Regions from separate parts of the Micrococcus sp. KT16 genome, predicted to be linked through region 2. Evidence: predicted binding sites of a transcription regulator. Region 2 holds the regulator's gene; the other holds the start of a gene.
The links. Region 2 encodes HrcA, which represses chaperone genes, less so after heat shock. Its sites were predicted from a motif close to TTNGCACTCGNNNNNNNCGAGTGCNAA; they were not measured.
Positions count from the first base shown of each region.

Region 1: a site for HrcA is predicted at 17,989-18,015, ahead of groL (chaperonin GroEL). Genes of this name have one in related genera too.

Region 1 covers NZ_QNRG01000003.1:2,722-22,698, forward strand. Annotated here, with positions in the region: gene DE149_RS03480 (DUF5129 domain-containing protein) at 1-1,321, opposite strand, end outside; gene DE149_RS03485 (NADPH-dependent F420 reductase) at 1,384-2,127, opposite strand; gene DE149_RS03490 (fumarylacetoacetate hydrolase family protein) at 2,114-3,016, opposite strand; gene DE149_RS03495 (aldo/keto reductase) at 3,082-4,125, shown strand; gene DE149_RS03500 (hypothetical protein) at 4,162-4,647, shown strand; gene treY (malto-oligosyltrehalose synthase) at 4,710-7,190, shown strand; gene treZ (malto-oligosyltrehalose trehalohydrolase) at 7,187-9,178, shown strand; gene DE149_RS03515 (DUF4032 domain-containing protein) at 9,192-10,493, opposite strand; gene DE149_RS03520 (thioredoxin domain-containing protein) at 10,601-11,473, shown strand; tRNA gene DE149_RS03525 (tRNA-Thr) at 11,593-11,669, shown strand; gene DE149_RS03530 (S8 family peptidase) at 11,946-13,397, shown strand; tRNA gene DE149_RS03535 (tRNA-Val) at 13,598-13,671, shown strand; gene DE149_RS03540 (threonine/serine exporter ThrE family protein) at 13,838-15,754, shown strand; gene DE149_RS03545 (uracil-DNA glycosylase) at 15,768-16,445, opposite strand; gene DE149_RS03550 (DUF3263 domain-containing protein) at 16,482-16,826, shown strand; gene DE149_RS03555 (LytR C-terminal domain-containing protein) at 16,830-17,828, shown strand; gene groL (chaperonin GroEL) at 18,149-19,789, shown strand; gene DE149_RS03565 (DUF4031 domain-containing protein) at 19,900-19,977, opposite strand, start outside.
Region 2 covers NZ_QNRG01000006.1:15,640-24,123, reverse strand. Annotated here, with positions in the region: gene lepA (translation elongation factor 4) at 1-1,771, shown strand, start outside; gene hemW (radical SAM family heme chaperone HemW) at 1,772-3,052, shown strand; gene DE149_RS06755 (DUF4870 domain-containing protein) at 3,068-3,487, opposite strand; gene DE149_RS06750 (DUF3097 family protein) at 3,582-4,442, opposite strand; gene hrcA (heat-inducible transcriptional repressor HrcA) at 4,613-5,626, shown strand; gene dnaJ (molecular chaperone DnaJ) at 5,702-6,835, shown strand; gene DE149_RS06735 (16S rRNA (uracil(1498)-N(3))-methyltransferase) at 6,832-7,593, shown strand; gene DE149_RS06730 (PhoH family protein) at 7,634-8,484, shown strand, end outside.

The DNA.
Region 1 (19,977 bases), on a different contig from region 2:
CACGCTCGGCCTCGTCCTTGCCGAACGCCGCCACCTCGGCGTCGGCGAGGGCGGAGACGAGACCGGTCAGGCGACGCCGCAGCGCGTCCAGCTCGTCCAACGCCGCGGCCGGGGTCAGGCGCTCGTCCTGCAGGTCCGCACCCAGCGCCTCGAGCCGGTCCTGGGCCTCGGTGCGGAAGGACTCCAGCGCGGCGACCGCGGACCGGACGGCTCCGGCGGAGCCGACGGAGGAGGCCAGCGTGCCGACGGCGTCCAGGTCGGCCCGCAGCGGGGCGGTCTGCTGGTCCCACGCCGCCGGCCACCCCGGGTGGCGGTTGAAGAAGGTGTTCGCCGCGGCCACGGCGTCGTCGAGGCGGTCGAGCTCACGGGCGCGGTCCCGGACGTCCTCCGCGGCCCGGGCATGCTCCGTGCGATGCAGGCTGCGCTCCGGCAGGGCCTCGAGGCGGTCCAGCTCCGCCGACGCGTCGAGCGCCTGGCGCCGGAAGGTGCGGAAGCGCTCCATCAGCGCGGCCGCGTGGGGCGAGTCCTCGGGCACCGTGGACGCGTTCACCTCGGTGGCGTCCATCTCCAGGGTCACGGAGGTCAGGTGGGTGCGGGCCTCGGCCAGCAGGTCGGCCGTCCGGCGGCGGCGACGCCGTCGGCTCGCGAGTGCCGCGGCCGCGGCGCCGCCGCCCGCCACACCGACGATCCCCGCGCCGAACCACAGCTCGGGAGCCTGCCACCAGGGGCGTCCGATCAGCTCGGCGGCGGCGTCCGTCACATCCACGACCGTGTCCGTCCACCGGGCCGCACGGGCCGCCTCGTGTCCGGCCTCGCGCACCTCCCGCAGCCGGTCCGTGCTGAGCATCCGGTCCTCGCCCACGTACACCCCGATCAACCGGTTGTCCGGGTCGAGCGCCACGATCACGAGGTCGTCGGCCCATTTCTGGCCGTCCGCGCTGATCCAGTCCGGGTGCTCGGCGCGAGCCCGCTCGAGCACCCGCCCGTTGAACGCCTGAGACGCGCGGTCGTCGTCCAGCGCGGACAGGTCCGGGCCGCGCTCGGTGACCACGGCGACGCGGGTCGGCTCCCGGAACTCGATCCCCGCCAGGTCTCGGCGCAGCTGGGCGGGGTCGATCACGCCCGCGTCATCCACGAGCTCCACCTGGTCCCAGGCCACGGCGTGGGCCTGCGGCGCGGCGGCGACGACGGCGCCCGTCACCCCCGCCGTGACCGGCAGGGCGACGACGGTGGCGGACGCCGCCGGCCCGGTGAGGGCGGCGGCGGACAGGGCGACCGCGGTGAGCGTGCGGCGGGCGCTGCGGTGCGTCGGACGGGTCACGGGGGCCTCCTGGACGGGTCGGCGGTCCCGCCCAGCGTAGGCACCGCGGCCGGTGGCGCGCCTCAGCCGGTGGGCGCGTCGGCGAGCAGCGCGGCGAGCCGGCCGGCGTCGTGCGCGGTGCCGAACCCCGCCGCCCCCGGCTCGAGGACCCCGGCCCGGTCGAGGCCCGTGTAGGGGACCGCGTCGAAGCCCATCGCGGTGACGAGGGCGATCACCGTGTCGCGCGCGGCGGCGACCGCGGCCGGGTCGGCCGCCGCGTCGGTCGGCTCGGTGCCCACCGCGAGGGCGCGGCGCGGGGCCGTGGCGCGCCCGGCGTCCTCCAGGTCGTGATGCGAGATCTCCGAGAACGCGCGCACGACGGGCACGCGCAGCCCTGCGGCGGCCCAGCGCGCGGCGATCCGGACGGAGCCGGGCGCGCCGTCGTCGTCGTCGAGCCACGCCGGGACGGGCTCGCCCGGCCACGTGTTGGTCAGGTCCACCACGGCGCGCGTGGCCGGCCCGGCGAGGGCGAGCGGGTCGACGTCGTCGAGCGCCTCGCGCGGCACGGCCACGACGACGAGCTCCGCCTCCGCCGCCAGGTCCTCGGCCGACACGGCGACGGCCTCGGGCGCGTAGATCGTCAGGTGACGCTGGACCGCCGCGGGGCGCCGCGTGCCCGCGACCATCACCCGTGGGGCGGCCGTGCCCGGGGAGAGGCGGGGGATGCGCGCGATCGCCCGTGCCAGCGCGGTGCCCGCCCGCCCCGCACCGAGGATGCCGACGACGCGGGGCAGGGCGTCCGCCGGCGCCGCCTCAGACGAGCTCATTGCGCTGGCGTCCCAGCCCGGTGATCTCCACCTCGACGACGTCGTCGGGACGCAGCCACGGGCGGCGGCCCTCGGCGTCCCGGCGGGCCAGGGCGACCCCCGCGGGCGTGCCGGTCAGGATCAGGTCACCCGGGTTCAGGGTGATCAGCTGCGAGGCGTAGGAGACCAGCTCGGCGGGGGAGAAGACGACGTCGGCGACCCTGTCCTCCTGACGCAGCTCGCCGTTGACGTGCGTGAGGACGCGCGCGTCCGCCGGGAACTCGTCCGGGGTGACCAGCCACGGGCCCACGGGCGTCGAGGCCTCCCACACCTTGCCCTGCAGCCACTCGGAGGTGCGGCCCTGGAAGCCGCGCATGGAGATGTCGTTGGCCACCGCGTAGCCCGCGATGTGCTCCGGGGCGTCCTCGACGGCGATGCGCCGGCCCGGCTCACCGACCACGATGCACAGCTCGCCCTCGTAGTCGACCCGGTGGTCCTCCTCGGGGACCTCGATCGGGTCCAGCGCACCCGTGAGGGACTGCGGGAACTTCGCGAACAGCGTCGGATGCTCAGGGCGCTCCAGGCCCGTCTCGTCGATGTGGTTCGTGTAGTTCAGGCCCACGCAGAACACCTTGGTGGGGAAGGGGACGAGCGTGTCGTAGACGAGGCCGGAGGTGTCCAGCAGGAGGGACCGGTCGGCCTGCGCCGCGCGGAGGGCGCCCTCCACCATCTCCCGCTGCTCCTCCGGCGTGGCGGTGAGGTACTCGCCGACGTCGCGACAGTCCGGCAGGGCGACGGCACGCACGGCGACCTCGGGGTCCTCGGGGTGCACGGAGGTGATGACCGCGGCGAACGTGGCGCCGGGGTAGGCCGCGTCGGAGTCGGGCTGGCGGAACGTGGCGAGCTTCATGGACCCATCCCATCACACGGCGGCAGGTCCGGACCCGGGGCGGGCGGACGTGAGACGGTGAGGCCATGAGCACAGCCTCCACGCATCCGCCGCTCGACCTCGACCCGACCCCGGCCACCCCGATCGTCCTCGGGACCATGGCCTGGGGGTCCGTTCCCCCGCCGCCCCCGGACGCCGATCCGGGGGCGGGGCCGGAGGGGCCCGCGGGCGAAGCGCAGGCCGAGGCGGCCGTGGAGCGTGCCCGCCGCGCCCTGCGCGCCGGGATCGAGGCCGGCGTCGACCTGCTGGACACCGCGGACATCTACGGGGCCGGCCGCTCCGAGGAGACCGTCGGCCGGCTGCTGCACGAGCTGCCCTACGAGGAGCGCTCCGCCCTGAAGGTGCAGACCAAGTGCGGGATCGTCCTGCACGAGACGGACCCGGCCGGGCGGCGTCTGACCCGCTACGACTCCTCGCCCGAGCACGTGCGCGCCTCGCTGGAGGGCTCGCTGGCCCGCCTCGGCGAGCAGCGCGTGGACACCCTGATCATCCACCGGCCCGACGTCCTCACGCCCGTGGCCGACACCGTGCGCGCCTTCCTCGACGCGCGGGAGGCGGGCCTGGTCGGCAAGCTCGGCCTCTCCAACCTCGGCGTGGGCCGCGTCCTCGAGTTCCAGCGCGAGCTCGAGAGCCAGGCGGCGGACGGGACCGGGCTGGCGTGCGTCCAGGTCGAGCTCGGCCTGCACCACCGCACCCTCGTGGAGGCGGCCGTGCTCGCCAACCACCCGGACGCCCCCGCGGACGCCGACGCCGGGCGCCTCGGCCCGGTGTGCGCCGCCGAGGGGATCGAGCTGCAGGCCTGGGGTCCGCTGGGGCAGGGTCGGTTCAGCTCCGGCGACGACGGCGCGGCCGGCGTCGTCGGCGAGGTCGCGGCGGAGCTGGGCGTCAGCCGGGAGGCCGTGGTGCTCGCCTGGCTGCTGCGCCTGCCGTGGGGCGTGCGGCCCGTGATCGGCACCCAGGACCCGGAGCGCGTCGCCGCGTGCGCCGAGGCGGCCTCCGTGGCCGAGGCGATGGACTCCGCGCAGTGGCACCGCCTGTGGACCGCGGCGCGCGGTACCGGCCTGCCCTGAGCGGCCCGCGGACGTGAGGGATGTCACACTGGGGGCATGACCTTCGCGCCCGTCAACCTCTTCACCCCCTGGCTCGCCTACTGGGCGGCCGCCCTCGCGCTCGTCGTCGGCGGCATCCTGCTGGCCGCCGGGATCTGGCGCGAGCGCCGGCACCGGCGGCACGCTGACGAGCACGGACGCAACACCGAGGTGGACGTCCTGGACAACACCCGGCTGCAGCGCCGGGTGGGGGCCGTGATGCTGGCGGTCGCGGCCGTGCTGGCCGGCGTGGGTGTGGGGACGCACCTGGCGGGGCTGGACACGCTGCGTCAGAACCTGACGGCCAAGTACGGCTACACCTCGATCGAGCGCATCCGCCAGTCCGGCACGGGGTTCATCATCGACCTCACCCAGCCGGACGGGACCGTCCTGCGGGACGAGATGGTCCTGGTCGACCCCTCGGGCGAGCCCTTCGTCGGCGAGGACATCTTCCACAACCCGCCGGAGAAGTACGAGGACCTGCCGCTGCGTCCGGCCCCGTGACCGCGCCCGCCGCCGTCCGTCGGGCCTGATGCCGCGTCGGGGGCCTCTGTTAGCGTCGCCGCGTGAGCACCTCGACCGTCCGTTCCGCCCCCGCGTCCACCTACCGGCTCCAGGTCAGCCCGGATCTGCCGCTGGAGTCCGTGGCCGGGCTCGTGCCCTATCTGCGGCGCCTGGGCGTGGACTGGCTCTACCTCTCGCCGCTGCTCGAGGCCGAGCCCGGCTCCGACCACGGGTACGACGTCGTGGACCCCACCCGGCTGGACGCCGCCCGCGGCGGGGCAGAGGGACTGGACATGGTCGCGCGCGCCGCGCACGAGGCGGGCATGGGCGTGCTCGTGGACATCGTGCCGAACCACGTGGGCGTGGCCACGCCCCAGGCCAATCCGGCGTGGTGGGACGTGCTCACCCACGGTCCCGAGGCGGCGCATGCGGCGTGGTTCGACGTGGACTGGGCGGCCGGCGACGGGTCCCTGCTCATCCCCGTGCTGGGAGACGGCCCTGACGGGGACGCGGACGCGGAACTGGACCGTCTCGTCGTCGACGCCGAGGGCGGCCGTCTGCGCTACTGGGACAACGTCTACCCCCTCGCCCCCGGATCGCTCGAGGCGGCCGAGACGGAGACCGGGCTGCGCACCGCGGAGGTCTTCGCGGCGGCGGACCCGGCGAAGGAGCCGACCGCGGAGCAGGCCCGCCTGGCCCGCGCCGTGCACGACCGCCAGCACTACCGGCTGGTCGGCTGGCGCCGCGGCGACGCCGAGCTGAACTACCGCCGCTTCTTCACCGTCACCACGCTCGCGGGCGTCCGGGTGGAGGAGCCCGAGGTCTTCGACGCCGTCCATGCCGAACCCGCCCGCTGGGTCCGCGAAGGGCTCGTGGACGGGCTGCGCGTGGACCACCCGGACGGCCTGGCGGACCCGGCCGGCTACGCGCGGCGCCTGCGCTCCCACGTGCTCCCGGAGGGCTACCTCGTGGTGGAGAAGATCCTCGAGCCCGGTGAGGCGCTGCCCGCGGACTGGCCCGCGGACGGAACCACCGGCTACGACGCGCTCGGCGAGGTCGAACGCGTCTTCATGCACCCCGAGGCCGCGGGCGATGCGGCCGAGGACGCGCGCCGTCGTCGGGAGTGGGACGAGGCCGTGGTGCGGGCCAAGCACGACGTGGCCACCGGCTCCCTCGCGGCCGAGACCGCCCGGCTGGTCCGGGAGGTCCGCGCCGTGCACGCCCTCGGCGCCCACCCGGACGAGGACGTGGCCGCCGCGTTCGCCGCCGTGCTCGCCCGCCTGCCCGTGTACCGCACCTACCTGCCCGTGGGCCTGGCCGTGCTCGAGGGCGCGCTGGCGGACGCGGCCGCGGCGGAGCCGGCCCTCGCCGACGTGCTCGGCGACCTGCGGCCCGAGCTGACCGACCCGGACTCGCCCGTGGCCCGCCGGTTCCAGCAGACCTCCGGCATGGTGATGGCCAAGGGCGTCGAGGACCGGTCCTTCTACCGGTACACCCGGTGGGCCAATCTGAACGAGGTCGGCGGAGACCCCTCCCACGTCGCCCTGTCCCTGGCCGACTTCCACGCCGCCCAGCAGGCGCGCCAGGCCGCCTGGCCGACGGCCATGACCACCCTGAGCACCCACGACACCAAGCGCGGCGAGGACGTGCGCGCCCGCATCGCCGTGCTCGCCGAGGAGCCCGACCGCTGGGCCGCCGAGCTCGCGGAGCTGAGGCGCCTCCACCCGCTCGGCCACCCCGACGCGGAGCGGCTGCTCTGGGAGTCCATCGTGGGCGTCTGGCCCACGGACGGCACCACGCCGGAGGAGGAGCGGATCCTCGGCTTCCTGCAGAAGGCCTCCCGCGAGGCGGCCCTGGCCACCACCTGGACGGACCAGGACCCCGAGTTCGAGGCCCGGCTCGCCGCACTCGCCGCCGCCGTCACCTCCCCCGAGGGGCCTGCCCGGGGCGTGCTCCAGGCCGTCGCGGACCGCATCGCCGAGCCCGGCCTCGTGGTCCAGCTCGGCCACAAGCTCGTCCAGCTCGCCGCCCCCGGCGTCCCCGACGTCTACCAGGGCACGGAGGTGCCCTTCCCCACCCTCGTGGACCCGGACAACCGCCGCCCCGTGGACTTCGCGGCCCGGGCCGACCTGCTGGACCGCCTCGACGCCGGCCACACGCCCGGCCTCGACGACCCCGCCGCCGCCAAGCTGGCCGTCGTGGCCGGCGTGCTGCGCGCCCGCCGCGACCGGCCCGAGCTGTTCACCGGCCACCGCCCGCTCGACGTCTCCGGCCCCGCCGCCGAACACGCGATCGCGTTCGACCGGGGCGGGGCGCTCGCCGTGGCCACCCGCTGGCCCGTCCGCCTCGCGGCCGCGGGTGGCTGGGGCCAGACCGTCGTGACCGTGCCGGCTGGGCGGTGGGAGGACGCCGTCACCGGCCACCCCGTCCACCCCGACGCGCGCGGCGCCGTGCGCCTCGACGAACTGCTCAGCACCCTGCCCGTCGCGCTGCTCGTCCCGGCGCACGCCCCGTCCGACCGCCGAGAGAGGACCGCCCCGTGACCGAGCCCCGTCCGGCCGACGCCCCCGCCCCGGGCCTGCACCCGATCGGCTCCGACCCCCTGGACCCCGCCGCGGCCGAGCGGGCCGCCGTCGACGCCGCGCGCGCCATCCCCTACGCAGTGTGGGCGCCGCACGCAGAGAGCGTCGACCTCGTCCTCGTCGACACCGAGCCCGGCGCCCTGCACGACGCCGAGGACCGCTGGCCCGTCGCCGCCGTCGTGGCCATGGACCCCGCCGCCGGAGGCTGGTGGACACCCACGGAGGACCCGCTCGCCGCCCTCGGCCTCGACGCCGCCCAGCCGCCGGCCGACCCCGGCTACGGCTACCGCGTGGACGGGGCCGACCCCGTGCCGGACCCCCGCTCCCGCCGCCAGCCCGACACGGTCCACGGGCCCTCCCGCCGCGACGTCGCCGGCCGCGCCTTCGCGTGGCCGGACGAGGGCTGGACCGGGCCGCCCGGGGTGGAGTCCGATCCGGCCGCACCCCAGGGCGGGGGCCTGCGCGGCGCCGTCCTCTACGAGCTGCACGTGGGGACCTTCACGGCCGAGGGGACCCTCGACGCCGCCATCGCCCGCCTGCCGCACCTGACGGACCTCGGGGTCACCCACGTCGAGCTGCTGCCGGTGAACTCCTTCTCCGGGCCGCGGAACTGGGGCTACGACGGGGTGGCGTGGTTCGCCGTCGACGAGTCCTACGGCGGCCCCGCCGCCTACCGCCGCTTCGTGGCCGCCGCCCACGCCGCCGGCCTCGGCGTGGTCCAGGACGTCGTGCACAACCACCTGGGCCCCTCCGGCAACTACCTGCAGGTGTTCGGGCCGTATCTGGGTCAGGGCGGCACCGGCTGGGGCGACGGCCTGAACCTGGACGGCGCCGACTCGGACGAGGTGCGCCGGCTCGTCCTGGACAACGTCCGCTTCTGGCTCGAGGAGATGCGCGTGGACGGGCTGCGCCTGGACGCGGTGCACGCCCTGCGGGACGCCCGCGCCGTGCACCTGCTCGAGGAGATGGCCGCGCTCGCGGACGGGATCGCGGCCCGTGCCGGCCGACCCGTGCCCCTCCTGGCCGAGTCCGACCTCAACGACCCGCGTCTGGTGCTGCCCCGCCACGCCGGCGGGCTCGGCCTCGCCGCGGCCTGGAACGACGACGTCCACCACGCCCTGCACGTGGCCGCGACGGGGGAGACCCACGGCTACTACGCGGACTTCGCCCCGCTGGAGGCGGTGGCCAAGGTCATGGAGCGCACCTACTTCCACGACGGCACCCGCTCCACCTTCCGCGGCCGTGACCACGGGCGCCCCGTGCCGGAGGCTGTCCCCAACCACGCGTGGGTGGCCAGCATCCAGAACCACGACCAGGTGGGCAACCGTGCCGGCGGCGACCGCACCGCGGCCGCCCTGTCCGAGGGCGCGCTCGCGGCCGAGGCCGCCCTTCTGCTGACCGGCCCGCACGTGCCGATGCTCTTCATGGGGGAGGAGTTCGCGGCCTCGACGCCGTGGCCGTTCTTCACCTCGTTCCGCGAGCCCGAGCTCGGGGACGCCGTCCGGCAGGGACGTCGCCGCGAGTTCGCCGCCCACGGCTGGGACCCGGCCGACGTCCCCGACCCGCAGGACCCCGCCACGCGGGAGGCAGCCGTGCTGGACTGGGCGGAGGCCGCGGGCGGCGGGGACGGCCACGGTCGGGGAGCGCGCGTGCTCGCCGCCTACCGCACCCTGATCGGCCTGCGCCGCACGCTGCCTCAGCTCACCGACCCCCGCCGCGACCGCGTCCGGGCCGAGGTGGACGCGGCCCGGCGCCACGTGCGTCTCACCCGCGCCGGCGCGGACGCCGACGTCATCCTGCTCGTCGCCCTCGGCGCGGAGCCGCTGCCCGTGCCCGCGGACCTGACGCGGGCCGAGCTCCTCGCCGGCCACGGCGACGACGGCCCCCTCGGCCCCGGCGCGGTGCCGGCGGCGGTCCCGGCCCCCGGCTTCCTGCTCCTGCGCCGCTGAGCCGCGGCCGGCGTCAGTCCGCGTCCGCGGGTGGGACGGCGCGCAGCATGGTGGTCGTGGGGTGCAGCGCCACCGCGTCCTCGTCGCGGCGGGTCCGCAGCACCGTGTCCACGTAGGAGTCCACCGCCTCCTGCAGGGGCACGGCCTGGCCGCGGGCCTCGGAGAGGTACCAGCGGTGCTCGAGGAGCTGGTGCATCACCTCGGCGGGCTCGAGCTTGGCCCGCAGCTCGAGGGGCACCGAGCGGACCACGGGGTCGAACACCTCCACCACCCAGCGGTGCGCCGCAGCCTCGATGTCCATGTACGGGTCCCACTCCCGGCGGGCGGCCTCGATGTCGACGAGCAGCCGCCGGGCCTGGTTCTCCTGGACTTCGAGTCCCGTGAGGCGGGTCAGCCGACGGCGGTGGTAGCCCGCGTGGATCTCGACGGGTCGGGCGATCATCATCCCGGGGGCGTCGGCGGCGCGCAGTGAGTACTCGGCCAGCTCGAAGCCGAGCTCCTGCAGGCGGCGGACGCGGCGGTCCAGGCGCCACGGCTCGGTGCGGGGGAACAGCAGGGGCCCGGTCAGCTCGTCCCACAGCCGTCGGTAGGAGGCCACGAGCAGGTCCGGCGTGGTGACGGGGTCCACCTCCGGGTCCAGCAGCCCGCTGGCCTGCAGGTCCAGCAGCTCGCCGCCCACGTTCACGGCGGCCACGTCCAGGTCGTGTTCGCGCTGGCCGGTGGACAGCCGCTGCCGGAGCTCGCCGGTCTCGGCGTCCACCAGGTGGGCGGCGAACCCGCCCGCGTCGCGCCGGAACAGGACGTTGGACAGGGAGACGTCACCCCAGAAGAACCCCTCGAGGTGCAGCTCCACGAGCAGGGTCGCCAGCGCGTCCATGAGCCGCACGAGGGTGCGGCGCTCGAGGCGCTCCGAGAACACGGCGCGGTACGGCAGGGAGAAGCGCAGGTGCCGGGTCACGAGGGCGGCGGGCAGGGGCGTGCCGTCGTCCTCCGTGCGTCCGGTGACCACGGCCACCGGCACCACCGACGGCGCCGGGCTCCGCTCGAGCCGGCGCAGCAGCCGGTACTCGCGGAACGCGAGTTCTTCGGTGGTCTCCTTCACCGCCACGATGCCCCCGCCCACCCGGGCGAAGCGCACCACGTGACGGGAGATGCCCCGCGGCAGGGCCGCCAGCACCTCACGCGGCCACGTCTCGAGGGGGAGCGCCCAGGGCAGGGCGAGCAGAGACGTCGCCGGGTCCTCGGTCGCGTCCCCCGACGGGGCGCCCGTGATGGTCAGTCGATCGACGGGGGAGGGGGTCTCGGCGGTGTCCATGGTCACGATCCTTTCAGACAGGGCCGCTATGCTCGCCTGGCGCGGCGCGCCCGCTGCCCGCCGGCTCCGGTGCTCGACCCGGACCGACTGCCCCACGAGGAGGACCCTTGGCCCGGAACACGTCAGGCTCGCACACCTCGGCGACGGACGCTCGTGCGCGTGCCCGCCAGATCCAGGAGGAGCAGCGCAGGAAGGACAGTCGCCGCCGCACCGGCGTCATCTGGGGCTCGGTCCTCGCGGTGGTGCTCGTGATCGGCCTCGTCGTCGCGTTCGTGCTCAACCGCAACGGCGACGACGCCGCGGCCGCCGGCCCCATCCCCGCCGTGGCGAACGAGCAGGGCGGCATCGAGTTGACCTCGGCCACGGACCTGGCGGAGGGCGCGGGAGAACGCGAGGTCGACCCCTCGAAGATCGAGGTGCCGAAGCAGGCCGCGAGCTCTCAGCCCGAGACCCTGCCGAACACCGAGGCCCGTGGTGACGGTGAGCCGACGCGGATCGTGCTCTACGCGGACTTCAACTGCGTGCACTGCGCGGACTTCGAGTCCACCAACGGGGACCAGATCGAGCAGTGGCTCGAGCAGGGCCAGGTCACGGTCGAGTACCGGATGGTGGACTACCTGAGCGCCCCGAACAACCAGAACTACTCGGCCCGCGCCGCCAACGCCGCGTACTGCGTGGCGGACCAGAAGCCCGAGGCCTACAACGGCTTCGTGTCCGCCCTGTTCGCCGCCTACGACGAGCACCAGGGCAAGGGCCTGGACAACGCGGCGCTCACGCAGCTCGCGCAGGAGCACGGCGCGGACATCGCCTCCTGCGTCGAGGACGGCACGTTCCGCTCCGCGGTCGAGCACACCACCCGCCAGGCGCGCGTCGCCGGTGTGGCCGGCACTCCCACCGTGTTCGTGGACGGGAAGAACTGGGCCCTCGACGGCGAGGACAAGACCTTCGCCGATTGGGCGGGCGCCAAGATCGCCGGCTGACCCGGCTGACCCGTCGCCGAGGTCCGCGGGGCGTCCCCACGCAGGGGGCGCCCCGCGCCGTCCGCCCGGGCCTTGTACGCTGAAAGGGCCGGCCGCGGCGCCCCGGGCGCCGGCCGCAGGCCTCCTTAGCTCAGCTGGCCAGAGCAGCTGCCTTGTAAACAGCAGGTCGCCGGTTCGAATCCGGCAGGGGGCTCCACCCCACCGCGGGCCCGACGGCGCCGCGCACCTCCGCCGGGAGGGCGCGGCGCCGTCGTCGTGTCCGGCGCGGGCCGACGCTGGGGCGCCGCTGTGCGCGCCCGTGGCCATCCGCCGGGCTTGGCTGGCGGATCCGCCAGAGATGCCTCGACCATCCGCCAGACTTCGACCCTGGGCCTCGTCGTGACGGAATCGTGACCTTACCGTGATCCCAGTCACCCCGGCCCGAGCCCCTCGGGCACCCGCGTCCGGTGGCCCAGAACTCCGAGGAGATCCCGTGCAGTCCTCCCCACTCCGCAGCACCCGCCGCCGCATCGGCGCCCTCGTGGCCGGCGCCGTCCTCGCCGGCGGGACCCTGACCTCGTCCCCCGCGCTCGCGGCCCCCTCCGGCGACGCCCCCGCCGCACCGGCAGCCACCCCGACCGCCGCCTCGCCCCTGGCGGCGGCGCAGGTCGAGGACCCGAACGCCGACGGCTACGACTCCTTCATCGTCACCTACAAGGAGACCGCCGCCACCGCCCACGCGAAGGGCCGAGCCAACGCCTGGGGCAAGGCCGCGAAGGAGGCCGGCGTCTCCGTGAAGGAGCTGCGTGAGACCGCGCTCGGCTCCCGCGTGGTCAAGGCGGACCGCAAGCTGGATCAGGCCGAGTCCGCGAAGTTCATGGCCGACCTGAAGGCCTCCGGGGCGGTCGAGGCCGTGGAGCCGGACGCCATCCTCACCGCCACCGGCCTGAGCCCCGTGGACGCCCTCTACTCGCAGCAGTGGGGCTTCACCGGCACCCACGGCATGCGGGTCCCCGGGGCGTGGGACCGCACGACGGGCTCCGGTGCGACCGTGGCCGTCATCGACACCGGCATCACCTCCCACCCGGACCTCGACCGCAACGTCGTGCCCGGCTACGACTTCATCTCCGACGGCAGGGCGGCGCGCGACGGCGGGGGCCGCGACTCCAACCCGCGCGACGAGGGCGACTGGTACGCCGCTGGCGAGTGCGGCACCGCCGGTGCCTCCGACTCCTCGTGGCACGGCACCCACGTGGCGGGCACCGTCGCGGCCGTGGCCGACTCCCAGGGTGTCGTCGGCGTGGCCCCGAACGCGAAGATCCAGCCCATCCGCGTGCTCGGCAAGTGCGGCGGTTCGCTGTCCGACATCGCCGACGCGGTCGTGTGGGCCGCCGGCGGCACCGTGGCGGGCGTGCCGGCCAACCCGAACCCGGCGGACGTCATCAACATGTCCCTCGGCGGCTCCGGCACGTGCGGCACCACCTACCAGAACGCGATCAACGCGGCCGTCTCCCGCGGCGTGCCCGTCGTCGTGGCGGCGGGCAACGAGAACCAGCCCGCCGCCAACGTGCGCCCGGCCAACTGCCGGAACACCATCGTGGTGGCCGCCTCCACCTCGCAGGGCGCCCGCGCCTCGTTCTCGAACTACGGCTCCGCCGTGGACGTGACCGCCCCGGGCGCGAACATCATCTCGACCGTGAACAACGGCGCCACCACCCCGACGACGGCCGGCCACGCCGCCTACAACGGCACCTCGATGGCCACCCCGCACGTCGCGGGCCTGGCCGCCCTGCTGCTGGCCAAGCAGCCGAGCCTCACCCCGGCCCAGGTCGAGTCCACCCTGAAGTCCACGGCCCGGCCCATGCCCGTGACCTGCTCCGCGGGCTGCGGCGCCGGCCTGGCGGACGCCACCAAGGCGGTCTCCTCCCTCGGCGGCAGCTCCTGACCGGAGCCCGCCCCGGGCGCCGGGACCTCGTTGGTCGCCCAGGGCGGCGTCGAGCCCGGCGCCACGCTGACCGACGCCTGACGTGCTCGTCGGCTCTCGATGGCCGCTCCGCCGTGCGCGGGGTGGCCGTCGCCCGGGTGGACAGGCGGCGCCGCCTGAGGTATCGTTTTTCGAGTTGTCACCCCCATGGGGCGACGCCCGGATCTTTAGCTCAGTTGGTTAGAGCGTTCGCTTCACACGCGAGAGGTCGCTGGTTCGAGTCCAGTAAGATCCACCGCAGCAGGGCCCTCCTCCGGGAGGGCCCTTTCGCGTCCCCGGGCCGCGGTGCCGACGGCCCCGGCGGGGGAGGTGCCGGCGTGGTTGGATGGACGCGTCGGCGGGGTTCGGCCCACCGCCGTGGCGCGTCCAGCGCCCGCACACGGAAGGAGAGGGTGAGCCGCATGGAGCAGGAGGGCACCCAGGAGCCGGCGCGGTTCGACCCCCGCATCGCGGAGCCCCCGGCCGTCCCCACGCTCATCCCCGTGCTGCGCCCGGCCGGCGCCGAGGATGCCGCGGCTGCCGGCGACCTCGCACTCGACCCGGAGGACCCCGGCCTGCTCGACCTTGACCCGGCGGAGTCCGCCCACCCGGCCGCGGTCGCCGTCGAGCCGACGGAGCCGCTGCCGCCCGTGGTCCGCCCCGCCGCCGCCGATCCGGTCCCGGAGCCGGAGCCGGAGCCGGAGGAGCCGGCAGAGCCGGAGGCGGAGACGCTGCCGGAACCGGCCGCGGACGCGCCCCTGACAGAGCCGCCGCTGTCCGAGCAGGTGCCCACCTCCGTCCTGGCCCCCGCGGACGCCGACGGCGCCCTGCCCGCCCCGGACGTGATCCCCGCGCCGGACATCACCGTCCCGGACCCGGTGGTCCCCGTGGGCCCGCCCGAGAAGCGCGGGCGTCGGCCGGGCCGACGCTCCCGTGAGGTCTTCGTCGAGAACCTGCCGACGCAGGCGCTCGTGCTGGCCGACCGCCTGCACTCCTCGCCGTATGGGCGCCGCATGCGCTCCACGCTGCAGCAGCGTCGCGCGGAGGCGCAGGCCCTCGAGGCCCGCACCACCCTGGACTTCGCCCTCAAGCTGGGCGAGACCATGTTCAGCTTCGGGGCGGCCTCGCTGGACGTGGAGACCTCGATCATCGTGGCCACGCAGGCCTACGGGATCCTCGAGACCGAGGTGGACCTGACCAACCAGTCCATCTCCCTGAACTACGCGCCCGACTCCTCACGCGGCGAGGCCCCGTTCACCCTCCAGCGGGTGGTCCGCTCGTCCTCGGTGAACTTCGAGGGGCTCGTGGCCGTCCACCGGCTCGTCGAGGAGATCGCCGCGGGCGAGGTGGACCGGGCCGAGGCCCAGCGCCGGCTCGTGGAGATCCGGCATCAGCCGAAGCCGTTCCCCGCCGTCTTCGAGATCCTCTTCTCCGGCGTGTTCGTGGCCTGCTTCGTGCCGTTCATCGGGGGGACCTGGACGGGCGCGGCCCTGGGCATGGTCTCCACCTGGCTGGTCTTCTGGCTCAAGCTCCAGGCGGACAAGGCGCGCTTCCCGGAGATCTTCTCCACCATGTTCGGGGCGATCACGGCCACGGTGATCGCGCTGATGGCCTACGCCCTCGACCTGCCGGTCAACCCGGCGCTGGTGATCGCCGGCGGCATCATGATGCTCCTGCCCACGGCGAGGTTCGTCACCGCGGTGCAGGACGCCATCCACGGCTTCCCGGTGACCGCCGCGGGCCGCTTCCTCTCCGCGCTGCTCGTGTTCGCCGGGGTGATGGCCGGGATCATGATCGCCGTGGGCATCGGGGATCTCGTGGGATTCGAACAGCTGGACCTGGCCGAGGCGGGGACGCTGAGCTATCCGCCGCTGCTGCTGCTGGGCCTCGTGATGGCCGCGGGCATGGCGGACGCGGTGGTGGAGCAGTCGCGGTGGCCGCAGATCCTGGCCTGCGGTCTCGTGTCCGGGGCCGGCTTCGGCGCGTACCTGGCAGCGCAGCAGATCGGGGTCAGTGACCGGCTGGTGCCCGCGGTCGCCGCGGCGGCGGTCGGGTTCCTCGGCCGCCTGGTGGCCCAGCGGCTCGCGGCCCCGGCGCTCGTGATCGTCCTGCCGTCCATGCTGTTCCTGCTTCCCGGACTCACCATGTTCCGGTCCGTCTACGGGTTCACCGTGGAGACCGGGGCCACGCTGCTGGGCGTCGAGGGACTGTTCAACGCCGCGGTCATCGTCGTGGCGATCGCGGCCGGCGTCGCCTTCGGCAACACCCTGGCCAAGCCGATCACCGACCGGATGGGCACGCTGCTGCCCACCGAACTCGTGATGCACCAGCGCCGCTGACCGGCGGCTCGGCTCAGTCGGGCAGGCGCCAGTCCACCGGCGCCGCGCCGGCCGCCTCGAGGAGCCGGTTCACCCGGCTGAAGGGCCGGGAGCCGAAGAACCCGCGGTGGGCGCTCAGGGGAGAGGGATGCGGGGACTCCACGACGCCGGCCCCCGCCGCCGCCAGCAGCGGCGCCATGCGCCGCGCGTCGGCTCCCCACAGCAGCCCCACGAGCGGGGTGCCGCGCGCGCAGAGGGCCCGCACCGCGGCCTCCGTGATCTGCTCCCAGCCGAGGCCGCGGTGGCTGCCGGGTGCGCCGGCCCGCACGCTGAGGGCGCGGTTCAGCAGCAGCACGCCCTGGTCCGTCCACGCGGAGAGGTCGCCGTGGGCGGGCGGGGTGATGCCGAGGTCGTCGTGCAGCTCCCGGTGGATGTTGGCCAGGGAGCGGGGCAGCGGCCGCACGTGGCGGTCCACCGCGAAGCTCAGGCCGATCGGATGGCCCGGCGTCGGGTAGGGGTCCTGGCCCAGCACGAGGACGCGGACGTCCGCGAACGGCTGACGGAACGCCCGCAGGATGTGCTCCGGCGCCGGCAGCACCTGCTCTCCGGCCGCCCGGCGGGCACGCAGGGCCTCGCCGACCTGCTCGAACGCGGCGGCCTGCGGGGCGAGGGCCGCCTCCCAGCCCGGATCCAGGGGCGCGATGAACTCCATGCCCCGAGGGTAGACCGGGTGGGTACAGTGGCCGCCATGTCCCACCCCACGCCCGTCTCGCCCGATCCGGCCCCGGACGAGGGTGCCCGCGCGCGGGCGCGACGGGACGAGCTGACGGACCTGGAGCGTGCGGTCCTGGACCTGGAGGCCGCCACCTGGCGGTACGGCGGGGCCAAGGACCACGCCGTCCGAGAGCGTCTGGGGCTGCCTCCGACCGCCTATTATCAGGTGTTGAACGGATTGCTGGACCGTGAGGCCGCCCTGGCCTACCGACCCCTGCTGGTCACGCGGCTGCTGCGCAAGCGCGGCACCCGCAGCCGGGCCCGGAGGGGACCCGCGGATCCGGCGCCGTCCACGCCCGCTTCCCGCCAGGAGAACTGACCCATGGCCTACCAGCCCGACCGCTTCGACGAGGTCCCCGAGTACACGGACCAGCGCGGCGCGCACCGCGAGTCCTTCGCCGCTGCCGGCGCGACCGCCGCGGGCGGGGGTCGCCGCCTGAGCCCGCTGCTCTGGGTGGCCGGCCTCGTCCTGCTCGCCGGCCTGTTCGTGGGCGTCGTCCTGCCGTGGCTCACCGGCGACCGCTCCGAGCCCGTCGCCGCCGAGAGCTCGACGACGGCCCCGGCGGTCGAGCCGTCGCCGTCGACGTCGACGTCGGCGTCGTCCGAGTCCTCCTCGGCGTCCTCCGCGTCGGCGTCGACTGCATCCGCGACCGAGTCCGCCACCCCGTCCGAGGACACGGCGGAGGCGTCCCGTTCCGCGGCTGCGGCCGCGGCTGAGTCCTCGCGGGTGGCGCAGGAGGCGGCCGCCGCAGAAGCCGCCGAGTCGTCCCGGGCCGCCGAGTCGTCCCGTGCCGCCGCGGAGGCCGCTGAGTCGTCCCGTGCCGCCACCGAGGCACAGGCGGCGGAGGCCTCGCGTTCCGAGGCCGCCGCGCAGTCCGCAGAGGCGTCCCGGTCGGCGGCGGCCGTCCAGGCGGCGGAGTCCTCGCGCGCCGCCGCGTCCCGTTCGGCCGCCGCGGCGGAGGCCTCGCGCTCGCAGTCCGCGGCCGCGTCGAGCTCCCGTGCGGCCGCGCAGTCTGCGGCCGCGTCGAGCTCTCGTGCGGCCGCGCAGTCCGCGGCCGTGCGCGGCACCCACGTCACCGTGTACAACGCGACCCGCTCCCAGGGCCTCGCCGCCTCCTACGCGCAGCGGCTCACGAGCGCCGGCTACACCTCGGTGGACGCGAAGAACTGGAGCGGCTACGGCATCCAGTCCTCCACCGTCCTGTACAACGGCTCGGCCAACAAGGCCGCCGCCGAGGCGGTCGGCAAGGAGCTCGGCTTCCCGGTCATGCAGACCCCGAACCTGCAGGTGAACGGCGTCGCGGTGGTCGTCACCGGCTGACCCGCCCGCCGTGCGGCCGTGCCGGACGCGCACCCTTCCCGGCCCCCCGGCGGGGCGCCTCCCGAGGCGTTCTGCCGGGGGCCGTCCGCCGTCCGCGGAAGAGCGGGCTCCCGCACCGCGGACCCTTTGCACTCTCCCGGTGCGAGTGCTCATAATGGGGTTAGCACTCCGAAGGCGCGACTGCCAGCCGTACCCCGGTCGGTCCGGCGCCGTGGAGGAGGACCTGTCCACCGATGAGGCCCCCAGGGGCCGTCCGTCGCGGGCATCGGCGCGGGTCAGCCACCAGAAGTAGGAAGCCGACGTCCAGAAAGGACCTGCACATGGCCAAGACCATCGCATTCGACGAAGAGGCCCGCCGCGGCCTGGAGAAGGGTCTGAACACCCTGGCCGACGCCGTGAAGGTGACCCTCGGCCCCCGCGGCCGCAACGTGGTGCTGGAGAAGAAGTGGGGCGCCCCCACCATCACCAACGACGGCGTCTCCATCGCCAAGGAGATCGAGCTCGAGGACCCGTACGAGAAGATCGGCGCGGAGCTCGTCAAGGAGGTCGCCAAGAAGACCGACGACGTCGCCGGCGACGGCACCACCACCGCCACCGTGCTGGCCCAGGCGCTGGTCCGCGAGGGCCTGCGCAACGTGGCCGCGGGCGCCGACCCGCTGTCCCTGAAGCGCGGCATCGAGAAGGCCGTGGAGGCCGTCACCTCTGAGCTGCTCTCCGCCTCCCGCGAGATCGAGACCAAGGACCAGATCGCGGCCACCGCCTCGATCTCCGCCGCGGACAAGCAGATCGGCTCCCTCATCGCCGAGGCCCTGGACAAGGTCGGCAAGGAGGGCGTCATCACCGTCGAGGAGTCCAACACCTTCGGCCTCGAGCTCGAGCTCACCGAGGGCATGCGCTTCGACAAGGGCTACATCTCCGGTTACTTCGTGACCGACGCGGACCGCCAGGAGGCCGTCCTCGAGGATCCCTACATCCTCATCGTCAACTCGAAGATCTCCTCCGTGAAGGACATGGTGGCGATCCTCGAGAAGGTCATGCAGTCGGGCAAGCCGCTGCTGATCATCGCCGAGGACGTCGAGGGCGAGGCCCTGGCCACCCTCGTGGTCAACAAGATCCGCGGCACCTTCAAGTCCGTGGCCGTGAAGGCCCCGGGCTTCGGTGACCGCCGCAAGGCCATGCTCGCCGACATCGCCATCCTCACCGGCGGCCAGGTCATCTCCTCCGAGGTGGGCCTGTCCCTGGAGAACGCCACCCTCGACCTGCTGGGCTCCGCCCGCAAGGTGGTCATCACCAAGGACGAGACCACCATCGTGGAGGGTGGCGGCGACGCCGAGCAGATCGCCGGCCGCGTGGCCCAGATCCGCTCCGAGATCGAGAACACCGACTCGGACTACGATCGCGAGAAGCTGCAGGAGCGCCTCGCCAAGCTGGCCGGCGGCGTGGCCGTCATCAAGGCCGGCGCGGCCACCGAGGTGGAGCTCAAGGAGCGTAAGCACCGCATCGAGGACGCCGTGCGCAACGCCAAGGCCGCGGTGGAGGAGGGCATCGTCGCCGGCGGCGGCGTGGCCCTGATCCAGGCCGGCGCCAAGGCGTTCGGCGGCCTGCAGCTCGAGGGCGACGAGGCCACCGGCGCGAACATCGTGAAGGTCGCCATCGAGGCCCCGCTGAAGCAGATCGCCTTCAACGCGGGCCTGGAGCCCGGCGTCGTGGCGGACAAGGTCAAGACCCTCGACGACGGTCACGGCCTGAACGCCGCCACCGGCGAGTACGAGGACCTGCTGGCCGCCGGCATCAACGACCCGGTGAAGGTGACCCGCTCGGCCCTGCAGAACGCCGCGTCCATCGCGGGCCTGTTCCTGACCACCGAGGCCGTCGTCGCGGACAAGCCCGAGAAGGCCGCCGCCGGCGCCGAGGGCATGGACCCGATGGGCGGCATGGGCGGCATGGGCGGCATGATGTGATCAGCCGCTGAGCCGGCCCGGCCCGTTCGGGCGCCCAGCCAGCGAGGCCCGTCTCCCCGTCCGGGGAGGCGGGCCTCGCCGCGTCCGGGGCCGGCACCGGGGCGCCCCGCTCAGGCCGACAGCGCGGCTCGTTCCGCCGCCAGGTTGCGGCGGGCGGCGGCCTCCCACCGTGCTCGGCCGGGCGCGGT
Region 2 (8,484 bases):
CGGCAAGTCCACGCTGGCGGACCGCATGCTGCAGGCCACCGGCGTCGTGCAGCCTCGCGACATGAAGGCCCAGTACCTGGACCGCATGGACATCGAGCGTGAGCGCGGCATCACCATCAAGTCCCAGGCCGTGCGCATGCCCTGGTCCGTGGACGGGGTGGACTACGCCCTGAACATGATCGACACCCCCGGGCACGTGGACTTCACCTATGAGGTCTCCCGCTCGCTGGCCGCATGCGAGGGCGCGATCCTGCTGGTGGACGCCGCCCAGGGCATCGAGGCCCAGACCCTGGCGAACCTCTACCTCGCCATGGAGCACGAGCTGGAGATCATCCCCGTGCTCAACAAGATCGACCTGCCCGCCGCGGATCCGGACCGCTACGCGGCCGAGCTGGCCTCCCTGATCGGCTGCGAGCCCGAGGACGTGCTGCGCGTCTCCGGCAAGACGGGCGTCGGCGTCGAGGACCTGCTGGACCGCGTGGTCCGCGCCATCCCCGGCCCGGAGGGGGACGCGGACGCCCCGGCCCGCGCGATGATCTTCGACTCCGTGTACGACACCTACCGGGGCGTCGTCACGTACGTGCGCGTCGTGGACGGCCGGCTCTCCCCGCGGGAGAAGGTCCGCATGATGTCCACGGGCACCACCTACGAGCTCCTCGAGATCGGCGTCTCCTCCCCGGAGCCCGTGCCCACGAACGGTCTGGCCGCGGGCGAGGTGGGCTACCTCATCACCGGCGTGAAGGACGTGCGTCAGTCCAAGGTGGGCGACACGGTCACCAACCACGCCCACCCGGCGGAGCAGTCCCTGGGTGGCTACGAGGACCCCAAGCCCATGGTGTTCTCGGGCCTGTATCCCATCGACGGCTCGGACTATCCCGTGCTGCGTGACGCCCTGGACAAGCTCAAGCTCAACGACGCCGCGCTCGTCTACGAGCCGGAGACCTCGGTCGCGCTGGGCTTCGGCTTCCGCGTCGGCTTCCTCGGTCTGCTGCATCTGGAGATCGTGCGCGAGCGCCTCGAGCGCGAGTTCGACCTCGATCTCATCTCCACCGCGCCCAACGTGGTCTACGAGGTCACCCGGGAGGACCGTGAGGTCGTCACCGTGACCAACCCCTCCGAGTTCCCCGAGGGCAAGATCCTCGAGGTGCGCGAGCCCATGGCCTCGGCCACGATCATCGTGCCGGCGGAGTTCATCGGCGCCGTCATGGAGCTGTGCCAGGCCAAGCGCGGCAACCTCAAGGGCATGGACTACCTCTCCGAGGAACGCGTGGAGATCCGCTACTGGATCCCCCTGGCCGAGATCGTGTTCGACTTCTTCGACCAGCTCAAGTCCCGCACCAAGGGGTACGCCTCGCTGGACTGGAAGGCCGACGGCGACCAGGTCGCCGACCTCGTCAAGGTGGACATCCTGCTCCAGGGCGAACAGGTGGACGCGTTCTCCTCCATCACCCACAGGGACAACGCCTACGCGTACGGCGTGATGATGACGGGCAAGCTCAAGGAGCTGATCCCGCGCCAGCAGTACGAGGTGCCGATCCAGGCCGCCATCGGCTCGCGCATCATCGCCCGCGAGAACATCCGCGCGATCCGCAAGGACGTGCTCTCCAAGTGCTACGGCGGAGACATCTCCCGCAAGCGCAAGCTGCTCGAGAAGCAGAAGGAGGGCAAGAAGCGCATGAAGATGGTCGGCCGGGTCGAGGTCCCGCAGGAGGCCTTCATCGCCGCCCTATCCTCGGACGGCGCCGGCGCCGACCAGGCCGCGAAGAAGTAAGTGCCCGCCCTGCCCCTCGGCGAGCCCGTCCCCGACGACGGCCGGCTGCCGGCCGACGTCGGGCAGCGGGTGCGCGCGGCCGCCCGCGACGGCGCGGCGCGCACCTTCAGCCTGTACGTCCACGTGCCGTTCTGCACGGTGCGCTGCGGCTACTGCGACTTCAACACGTACACGGCCGTCGACTTTGGCCCCGGCGCGGGTCGCGGCGACTACTGGGAGTCGGCGGTCGCGGAGCTGGACTTCGCCGCGGACGTGCTCGCGTCCTCGGACGTGCCCGCCCGCCCGCTGCACACGGTGTTCTTCGGCGGCGGCACGCCCACGCTCCTGCCGGCCGCGGACCTCGTGCGCATCCTCCAGGCGGCGGTGGACCGGTTCGGGATCGCGCCCGGCGCGGAGGTGACCACCGAGGCCAACCCGGACACGATCACCCCGGAGTACGCCCGCCAGCTCGCGGCCGGCGGCTTCACCCGCCTCTCCCTGGGCATGCAGTCCGCGATGCCGCACGTGCTCGCCACGCTCGAGCGCACCCATCGGCCCGAGTCCGTCCCCGCCGCCGTCGCCGCGGCCCGCGAGGCCGGCCTGGAGGTGTCCCTGGACCTGATCTACGGGACCGCGGGGGAGTCCCTCGCCGACTGGCGGGCCACGCTCGAGGCCGCAGTCGTCCTGGCCCCGGACCACGTGAGCGCGTACTCGCTGATCGTGGAGGAGGGCACCAAGCTCGGGGCCCAGGTGGCCCGCGGCGAGGTGGCGGACGTGGACCCCGACGACCAGGCGGACAAGTACCTGCTCGCCGAGGAGCTGCTCAGCGCCGCCGGCTACCGCTGGTACGAGGTGTCCAACTGGGCGCGGGATCCGCGGGGGTCCGGGGTCCACCGCGCGCGGCACAACGTGGCGTACTGGGAGGACCAGGACTGGTGGGGGATCGGCCCGGGCGCGCACTCGCACCTCGCCGGCGTCCGGTTCTGGAACGCCAAGCACCCCGCCGCCTACGCGCAGCGGCTGGCCACGGGGGTCACCCCCGCCGTCGGCCGCGAGCGGCCCGACGCCGACGCGCGGCGCCTCGAGCGCATCATGCTCGCGGTGCGCACGGTGGGCGGGCTCCCGACCGCGGAGCTCGTCTCGGAGACGCCGGGGGAGGCCGCGCGGATCCGCGGGGCGATCGCCGAACTCATCGCCGCGGGCCTGCTGGACGGGCGCGCCGCCGTCGACGGGCGCATCATCCCGACGCTCGAGGGGCGGCTGCGCAACGACGCGATCGTCCGGGCGCTGGCCGGCTTCTGACCGGCCGACCCCGGGTCAGCGCAGGATGCGCAGGTTGAACGGGTACCGGAACGGACGGCCCTTGGACACGTGCGAGGCGCCCATCACGCCGTAGACCGCCATGGCGGCCCACGTGAGCGCGCCGAGGATCGCGAAGATCGGGCCGACCACCGGCAACAGGGACAGGAAGAAGAACAGGAGCGTGATGAGCGTGGGCGGCCCGGAGAAGTTCAGGGCCTCCCGCGACTCCTGCGAGGTGAACGGGCCGCGGTCGCGATAGAGCAGCCACACGACCAGCGGGCCGAGCACGCCGAACGCCAGACTGAGATGGGCCAGCGCCGCGCGGTCACGGTCCTGCTTCGCCGTGAGCGGGGCGCCGCGGCCGCCGGCCGAGACGAGCCAGGCGGGCGGGCCGTGGCCGGTGCGGCCGGCGTCGGGCTGCGCGCGGGTGTTCACGAGGGGCTCCTCCTGGATCGCGGGACCCGCGCGCCGGGGACCGGGCGCAGGGCATGGGCCAGCATAGCGCGGGCGGGCGGGGGCCGCGCCGAGATCAGTGCTCGGGTGCGGCGGTGAGGAAGTCGATGAGCTCCTCCACGCGGCCCAGCAGGGACGGCTCGAGGTCCGCGTACGTGGTGACGTGGGAGAGCAGCCGCTTCCACCCCAGCCCCGTGGCCTCCTTGCTCCCGTGCGGCCAGCCCAGTCCCCGCAGGATCCCCGTCTTCCAGTCCTGCCCCTTCGGCACGACGGGCCACGCGGGGATGCCGAAGACGGAGGGCTTGATGACCTGCCAGACGTCCACGTAGGGGTGACCGAGGATGAGCACGTTGCCCGCGGCCCCCGGCACGCGCATGGCCTCGGCCGCGAGGCGCTCCTCCTTGGACCCGGTGACGAGATGGTCCACGAGGATCCCGAGCCGGCGCCGCGGACCGGGGGCGAACGCACGGATCGCCCCGGCGAGGTCGTCCACGCCGTGCAGGGGCTCCACGACGATGCCCTCGAGGCGCAGGTCCTCGCCCCACACCTTCTCCACCAGCTCGGCGTCGTGCACGCCCTCCACCCAGATGCGAGAGGCGCGGGCAGTGCGGGCCCGCGCCCCCTCGACCCGTCGCGAGCCGGAGGCGGTGCGGGCCGGCGCCGCCGGGGCCGCGGCGGTCGGGGGGACCAGGGTCACGGGCTCGCCGTCGATCCAGAAGCCGCCGCCGAGGGGGAAGCCGCGGCGCACGCCGCGGCGGTCCTCCAGGACCACCACGTGCACGCCGCCGGAGCGCTCGATGCCGCTCACGGCCCCGGTGAACCCGGAGGCCACGTCCTCGACCACCGTGCCGGGGGTGGCGGGCACATCGGGGACGGTCCGGGCGGGGCGGCGCGTCAGGTCGTCGTGGCCCGCGGGGCCCCAGCTGCTCCAGTCCATGGGAGAGCACGGTAGCAACGGGGGCGGGCGATCACCGTGAGCGAAGCCGTGCGGGCCGGTCGGGTCGTCCCCCGGGTCGGACGGTAGCATTGGCACTTGACCCGCCGGAGTGCCAGCCAGGGGCACCTCCGGGGTCGCCCCGGATCCCGACGGACCAGAGGAGGACCGAGATGTCGGAGCAGCCCCGCCGCCTGCAGGTGCTCCAGGCGATCGTGGAGGACTACGTGGCGCTGCGCGAGCCCGTGGGCTCCAAGGCGCTCGTGGAACGGCACGCCCTGGGCGTGTCCTCCGCGACCGTGCGCAACGACATGGCTGCGCTCGAGGAGGAGGGCCTCATCGTGGCCCCGCACACCTCCGCCGGGCGCGTCCCCACGGACAAGGGCTACCGCGTGTTCGTCGACCGCCTCTCCGAGGTGAAGCCGCTGTCCCCCGCCGAGCGCCGGGCCGTGCGGACCCTGCTGGACCCGGAGACGGACACCGAGCACATGATGGAGTCCACGGTGCGCCTCCTGGCCCAGCTGACCCAGCAGGTCGCCGTCGCGCAGTTCCCCCACGAGGACGGCTCCACGATCCGCCACCTCGAACTGGTCTCCCTCGCGCCCACGCGCGTGCTCGTGGTCCTCATCCTGTCCACGGGGCGGGTGGACCAGCGGCACGCCGTGCTGGACCGTCCGGTCGACGAGGCGGAGCTGTCCGTGCTCCGCGGCCTCCTGCTGGACGCCCTGCTGGGGCTCGGTCCGGTGCAGGCGGCCACCGTGGTGGACGACGTCGTCACCCGGGTCCGCCCGGAGCACCGGCAGTCCGCCGCCCTCGTGGCCGCGGCCGTCCACGACCTGCTCGAGGCCGGCCGGCAGGACCGCATCGTCCTGGCCGGCACCGCCAACCTGGCCCGCTCCCCGGGGGACTTCGGCGCGTCCATCGGGCCGATCCTGGAGGCGCTTGAGGAGCAGGTGGTGCTGCTGCGCCTGCTCACGGAGATGGAGCAGGACGCCCACGGGGTGTCCGTGCGGATCGGCTCCGAGAACGCCGGATCGCTCGCGGACACCTCGGTGGTCGCGGCCGCCTACGGCCCCGGCGCCGTGGCGAAGGTCGGCGTCATCGGTCCGACCCGGATGGACTACCCGGGCACCATGGCCGCCGTCCGGGCGATCGCCCGCTATCTCTCCCGCATCCTGACCACCTGACGCGCCTCCACGCGTCCTGGCGGGCCCCGTCCCGCATCGCCCCACGTCCCGCTCTCCCCGAGAGGAATCCCCACCGTGACCGACCACTACGAGACGCTCGGCGTCAGCCGTGACGCCAGCACCGAGGAGATCCGCCGCGCCTACCGCAAGCTCGCGCGCACCCACCACCCGGACGTCAACCCCGACCCGGAGGCGGCCGAGCAGTTCAAGCGCATCTCCCACGCCTACGAGGTGCTCTCGGACGAGGGCCGGCGCCGGGCCTACGACACGACGGGCAACGAGAACGGCCAGGCCGGCTTCCCGGGCGGCTTCGGCGGGGCGGGCGGCTTCGGGGGCTTCGCCGACATCTTCGAGACCTTCATGAACGCCGCCGGCCAGGGCGGCCGCGGCGGCCCCGCCAGCCGCGCCCGCCGCGGCCAGGACGCCCTGGTGACCGCGCGGATCGACCTGCGCGACGCCGTCTTCGGCGGCGAGCAGACGATCGAGCTGGACACGGCCGTGCGCTGCGATCGGTGCGAGGGCTCGTGCTGCGAGCCCGGCACCCAGCCGGAGACCTGCCAGACCTGCCATGGCCACGGCATGATCCAGCGCCCCGTGCGGTCGCTGCTGGGCACCGTCATGGCCACCGAGGCCTGCCCCGCCTGCCAGGGGTTCGGCACCGTCATCCCGACGCCCTGCCACGAGTGCGACGGGCAGGGCCGCGTCCGCACCCGGACGCCGCTGACCCTGCGCATCCCCGCGGGCGTGGACGACGGCACCCGCATCCACCTCGCCGGCCGCGGCGAGGCCGGCCCGGGCGGCGGCCCGAACGGCGACCTCTACGTGGAGATCGCGGTCCGCCCGGACGAGACCTTCCGCCGCGAGGGCGACCACCTGGCCACCACCGTGACCGTCCCCATGGCCGCCGCGGCCCTGGGCACCACCGTCACGCTGGACACCCTGGACGGCAAGCAGTCCCTCAGCCTGGACCCGGGCGTGCAGTCCGGCCACGTCGAGGTCCTCCACGGCCTGGGCGTCGGTCGCCTGCGCGGGCAGGGCCGTGGCGACCTCAAGGTGGACGTGGTGGTCACCACGCCCACCGACCTGGACGACGAGCAGCGCCAGCTCCTGGAGCGCCTGGCCGAGGTGCGCGGCGAGGAGGTCGTGCACGGCGCACCCCAGGCCAAGGGCATGTTCGCCCGGCTGCGGGAGAACCTGAGGAACCTGTGACCGCCCCCCTGTTCCACCTCGAGCCGGGCGCCCTGGCCGGCGCGAGCGCGGGCGCGGAGGTCGTCTTCGACGGCGCCGAGGCCCGGCACGCCGCCGCGGCCATGCGCCTGGCCCCCGGGGAGGCCGTGCTCCTGGCCGACGGGTCGGGCACGCTCGGCCACGGCACCGTGCTCGCGGCCGCCCCGGACGCGGTGTCCGTGCGGCTGGACGCGGTGGCGGAGGAGCCGGCGCCCACCCCGGCGCTCGTGCTCGTCCAGGCCCTCGCCAAGGGCGACCGGGACCTCATGGCGGTCCAGGCCGCCGTCGAGCTCGGCGTGGACGCCGTGGTGCCCTGGGAGGCGGAGCGCTCGATCGTCCGCTGGAAGGGCCCCAAGGCCGCCAAGGCCCGCCGGAAGTGGGCGGACACGGCCCGCGCGGCCGCCAAGCAGGCGCGTCGCGCCCGGGTGCCCGCGGTCCGGGACCACGTCTCCGGGACGGCGGTCGCCGGGCTGGCCTGGGACGACGACGGCGGCCGGCTCGTCCTCGTACTGCACGAGGACGCGGAGCACGGGGTGTCCGCGGTGCCGGCGGAGCGACTCTCCGCGGCCGTCGAGATCGCCGTCGTCGTGGGCCCCGAGGGCGGGATCGGCCCGGCCGAGCTCGAGGCCTGCGTGGCCGCGGGGGCCGTGCCGGTGCGGCTCGGCCCGCACGTGCTGCGCGCCTCCACGGCCGGCCCCGCCGCCCTCGCCGTGCTCCAGCACCGGCTCGGCCGCTGGTGAGCCCCGGCAGGACGGCGCGCCGACGCCTAGACTGGTCGGGATGTCCCGCCCCCGCGACCCCGAGGTGATCCGCCCCATCGTGACCGTGCCCCCCACGACCCCGACCCCGCCCGCCACCGCGCACGAGGGGGTGGCGTTCGAGTCCGCCGACCTCATGGTCCGCACGCTCGGACCGCAGGACGCCCTGCTGCGGATCCTCGGCGGCGTGTTCCCCACCGTGGACGTCACGGTCCGCGACCAGCGGCTGGACCTGGCCGGGCCGGTGGCCGAGGTGGCCACGGTGCGGCGCGTCGTCGAGGACCTGCGCTCGATCGCCCGCCGCGACCAGGCCGTCACCCCCGAGGTGATGGGCCAGGTGGTCCACCACGTCCGCGACGCCGCCACCGGGCGCGGCGCGGGTCAGCTGCACCTGGACTCGATCCTCTCGGGCCGGGGCCGCCGCATCCGCGCGAAGACCCTGCACCAGCAGGACTACGTGGAGGCGATCGACCGCTCCACCGTCGTCTTCGGCATCGGCCCGGCCGGCACCGGCAAGACCTACCTGGCGATGGCCAAGGCGGTGCAGGCGCTGCAGGCCAAGGAGGTCAACCGGATCATCCTCACCCGCCCGGCCGTCGAGGCCGGCGAACGGCTCGGCTTCCTGCCCGGCGGGCTCTCCGAGAAGATCGACCCGTACCTGCGCCCCCTGTACGACGCGCTGCACGACATGATCGAGCCCGAGTCGATCCCGCGGCTGATGGAGGCCGGGACCATCGAGGTCGCCCCGCTGGCGTACATGCGCGGCCGCACCCTGAACGACGCGTTCGTGATCCTCGACGAGGCCCAGAACACCACCGGCGAGCAGATGAAGATGTTCCTGACCCGCCTCGGCTTCGGTGCGCGCATGGTCGT